DNA from 2 places in the Romboutsia hominis genome. Region 1 is predicted to be linked to the other one. Evidence: riboswitches for the same ligand, from Rfam matches in the RefSeq annotation. Region 1 holds a riboswitch; the other holds the start of a gene.
The links. A riboswitch is a leader RNA that binds a small molecule or an ion and turns the genes downstream of it on or off. The one in region 1 is predicted to bind glycine.
Positions count from the first base shown of each region.

Region 2: linked by a shared signal. The riboswitch ahead of FRIFI_RS03455 (GrdX family protein) and the one ahead of FRIFI_RS04375 (alanine/glycine:cation symporter family protein) in region 1 are both predicted to bind glycine.

Region 1 is NZ_LN650648.1:933,949-936,364, forward strand. It holds gene FRIFI_RS04375 (alanine/glycine:cation symporter family protein) at 1-1,119, opposite strand, end outside; glycine riboswitch at 1,344-1,431, opposite strand; gene tlp (small acid-soluble spore protein Tlp) at 1,736-1,963, shown strand; gene FRIFI_RS04385 (XRE family transcriptional regulator) at 2,042-2,416, opposite strand, start outside.
Region 2 is NZ_LN650648.1:744,310-746,725, forward strand. It holds gene FRIFI_RS03450 (M3 family oligoendopeptidase) at 1-692, shown strand, start outside; glycine riboswitch at 802-911, shown strand; gene FRIFI_RS03455 (GrdX family protein) at 1,084-1,374, shown strand; partial or broken gene FRIFI_RS03460 (NAD(P)/FAD-dependent oxidoreductase) at 1,461-2,131, shown strand; gene trxA (thioredoxin TrxA) at 2,151-2,416, shown strand, end outside.

The sequences.
Region 1 (2,416 bases):
TTCTCCATAATAACACCAACCAAGTATAGTAGTAAAAGCAAATAAACTTAAACTAATAGTTAAAAATAAAGGTCCAATATGTGGAAGAACACTTTCAAATGCACTTTGAGTCATAAGAGCACCATTTAAATCTCCTTTCCATACACCAGATAATATAAGAGAAAATCCAGTAAGAGAACAGATTATCAAACTATCTATAAATGTCCCAGTCATAGATATAAGACCTTGCTCAGCTGGATGATTAGTTTTAGCAGCAGCTGCTGCAATTGGAGCACTACCAAGTCCAGATTCATTAGAAAATACACCTCGAGCAATACCATTTCTAATAGCCATAGATACACTAGCTCCCATAAATCCACCTATAGAAGATGTAGGTGTAAAAGCACTTTTTAGTATTAAGATAAATGTAGATGGTATTTTATTAAATGAGCCTAAAATAATTAAAAAGCACATTAGTATATATACAAAAGACATAAATGGAACTACTGTAGATGCTACTTTTGAAATATTTTTAATACCTCCAAATATAACTAAGGCTACAATTAATGTTAATATAATTCCAGTTATTTTAGGATTAATTCCAAAACTTCCATTAATAGAATCAGTTATAGAATTAACTTGAGTAAATGTACCTATACCTAAAAGAGCAACTAAAATACCACTTATAGCAAAGAAAATAGCAAGAGGTTTATACTTAGATCCCATACCATTTACTATATAGTACATAGGACCACCAGAAATTTCGTTTTTTTCATTTTTAGTTCTATACTTTATAGCAAGTACTCCTTCAGCATATTTAGTAGCCATTCCAAAAAATGCTGCAACCCACATCCAAAATAATGCACCAGGACCTCCTATTTTTAGAGCAGTAGCAACACCAACTATATTTCCAGTACCAACTGTAGCAGCAAGAGCAGTGCATAAAGCGCTAAAGCTTGAAATATCTCCACTACCATTATTTTCTGATTTAAATATTAATTTTAAAGCAGTAGGTAATTTAGTTATTTGTAAAAATCCAAGTTTAAAAGTAAATAATATACCAGTACCAACTAATAGTATTAGTAAAGGTGGTCCCCATATAAATGAGTTAATTTGAGATAAAACATCAATTAAATTCATAAAAATACACTCCTTATATATTCGCTTATTTTTAAGCGAAGTGAATTTTATGCCTTAATAAATCAATAAAGGAAAATGAATTAATTGACAGGAAGATAAGATATTTAGAAATTTTTAATTTTCTAAATAATAAGAATAATAATTGCTTGAATAAAAAAAGCCAAGTCTTAAGACTTAGCTCTGGATAAACTACAACTATAAAACTATACAAAAAGTAAGTATAGTACATAATCCCTGTCCTTTTGCCTGAGAGATTGAGCAAAATTGCCTTGCCCCTTCGGCGCCTATATAGGTCTCTCCAGAGTTCCCTAAGCTTTACAGTCCTACTTATAAAAGTACCTGAGAGTGCGACTCCTTCGGTGTGTCAAAATGACATCTCTTCTATAAAGCTTCAATCGGGTATTGATTTGTTATTGCATTTGCTATAATAGTACAAAAAAAAATATCAAATGTCAAATCAAAAAAAATAAAATTAAAAACTTTAGCTATATAAACTAGATATTTAAAATCTTAGGATAATTTCTACAATATATATTTTTTGACTTAATCAAACTAGAATAAAAATATGTTTATTGAACAATATAACTAATGAAAATTAATTAAAAGGAGATATAAAATGAAACCAAATCCAGACGATAGAAGAGACAATGTTGAGAAAATACAATGTAATATAAATCATACTCTAAAAAATATTAGATTAGCAAATGAAATGATTGAAAAAGTAGATAATCCTGAAGAAAGAAGAAAATTAGAGGAAAAAAATAAAAGAAGAGAGGAATCTCTTAGTAATATGCGTAGTGAAATAAAAGAAGAAGCTAATGTAAATAAAAATGAGTATAGATAATTAAAATATATAATTTATAGTTAGACATAAAAAAGGTAATAAGTATGTACTAACATAAACTTATTACCTTTTAAAATATTAATCATCTAAACAAGCCAAACCTCTATCGTATAAAAGTTCATTTAATTTTAGAATACCGATTCCTTTGTTTACACCAAATATAATTACAGCATCTCTTAAATTTTTAGAATATAGCTCACCACAATCTGCAAGTCTTAAAGCTTTATTAGTTTCTTTAATATCTAGACTTGCTCCGATACAAAGTTTGATAACTTTATCGCGACTAGGTTTTTTACTTCCATTTAAAATTTGATAACCATAAGTTCTATCTATACAAGCATTTTTTATAAGTTCACTTTTAGTAATTTGTTTATGTTTTAAAATATCTTCAAAAAATGTTTTGAACTCTAAGCCTTTATATTTATCATAGATATCTACTAGATATTCATCTAA
Region 2 (2,416 bases), 190 kb from region 1:
ATAAATCTCCATTTATATTCTCGAACTTTAATCAAACATTAGATGATATAGATGTATTAACTCATGAAGCAGGTCATGCTTTTCAGCTTTATATGTCAACTTGGATTGATATGCCAGAAATAAACTTCCCAACTTATGAAAGTTGTGAAATACATTCTATGAGTATGGAATTTATAACTTGGCCTTGGATGAAATTATTCTTTAAAGAAGATACAGAGAAATATAAATTTACTCATCTATCATCAGCTATTAAGTTTATACCATATGGAATAGTAGTAGATGAATTCCAGCACTATATATATGAACAGCCTAATATGACTAAAGAAGAAAGAAAAAATATTTGGAGAGAACTAGAGAAAAAATATTTACCACATAGAATATTTGAAGATAATGATTTTTTAGAAAAAGGAACTTGGTGGTTTAAGCAAGGACATATATTTAAAAATCCATTTTATTATATAGATTATACATTAGCTCAGATATGTGCATTACAGTTTTGGAAAAAAATGAGGGTGGACAGAATCAATGGATGGGAAAATTATCTAGACATATGTAGAGTTGGAGGAACAAAGTCGTTCTTAGAAATAGTAAAGATAGGTGATTTAAAATCTCCATTTGAAGATGGATGTGTAGAAAGTGTTATAGATGTTATTAAAAATTATTTAGATAGTATAGATGATAAAGCTTTATAATATATATACTGTAGAAATATGTAGCAATATTTACAGAAAAATATATTGAAATTTAAATAGAAAGTTTCTTTTCTTAACTTAGAAAGTATAAAAAAATTAAACATTCCGGTTGAAGGATATAGGAGATTACTTCTAAAAAGAAGTGACCGAAGGTACAAGTTTGATTAAATCCTAATTTAATCAAATGAAATTCTCAGGTAAAAATATTATATTCAGATGGAACTCTGAAGATTATATTAACAGAGAAAACAAATGGGATTTGTTTTCTCTGTTTTTTATTAAATAGACTTAAAAAGGAGAGGATTTTTATAATAATAATAACCAATAATACTATTGTCAAAAACAAAATAAAGCACAAAAATGTAAAATATATAAAGACACATATCTAGAAATTTTAAAAGAAAGTAGAAATCTAATTCACAAAGGTTACGAACTTTTATCACATCCGATGTATTCCAGTATAAAGCTAAATGAAACTCCATACAGAAGTATAATATTAAAAAAATCAAACAAGTTAGATACAAATTCAGTACTATTGATTGAAGAAGCAATATACATTTCTAATAAATTTCAAAATAATAAACAAACACCTAATTGGACAGATAATGTAATAGATGACTTTAGAGTCATAGACTTAGATATTTTAAGTAATACATTAGAAAGAATTCAATATATATTATAGAAATTAAAAATAATATTTGATTGTATCAAAATAATAAAATATTTATCTATAAAAATGTTAAAAAAATAACTATAAAGGAGGGATTTATAGGAGATATATATGATTTAATAATAATAGGATCAGGGCCTGCAGGGCTTTCGGCAGGACTTTATGGTGCAAGAGCAAAGTTAAAAACTCTTATACTTGAAAAAGGAAAAGCTGGAGGACAAATAGTAACAACTCATGATGTTGCTAACTATCCAGGTTCAGTAGAAAATGCTAGTGGACCTAAGTTAATAGCAAGAATGGTGGAACAATGCAAAAGTTTTGGGGCAGAAATGAAAAGCTAACTTGTGCCAAATCAATAGCAGAAAAAGCACAAAACAATCCTAATATAGAATTTGTACACAATACGACTGTGAAAGAATTATGCGGTGATGGAATATTAGAAAAAGTTGTATTTGAAAATATTCTAACAGGTGAATTAAGTGAATATGAAGCAGATGAAGAAGATGGAACAATGGGGGTATTTGTATTCATAGGACTCAAACCAGAAACAGAAATATTTAGAGATAAAATAGATACAGACCAAAATGACTATATAATAACAGATGAAGATATGAAGACTAATATAGAAGGGATATTTGCAGCAGGAGATTGCAGAGTTAAAGCTTTAAGACAGGTAGTAACAGCTACTAATGATGGAGCTATAGCTACAATAAGTGCTGAAAAATATATAGAAAGTAAAGAATGGAATTTAGAAAAATCAACTATTTAATTATAAAGGTGGAGTTTGAATGATAATTTTAGATAAAAATACCTTTGAAGAAGAAGTTTTAAAACATGAAGGTATAGTTGTTGTAGATTTTTGGAGTGAAGGGTGTGAACCGTGTAAAGCATTGCCTCCAGAAGTTGAAGAACTTACTAATAAATATAAGGAAAATTTTAAATTCTGTAAACTAGATACAACAAAAGCTAGAAGATTGGCTATAAAAGAAAAGGTATTAGGACTTCCAACAATAGCTATATACAAAGAGGGTCAAAAAATAGATGAAGTTACAAA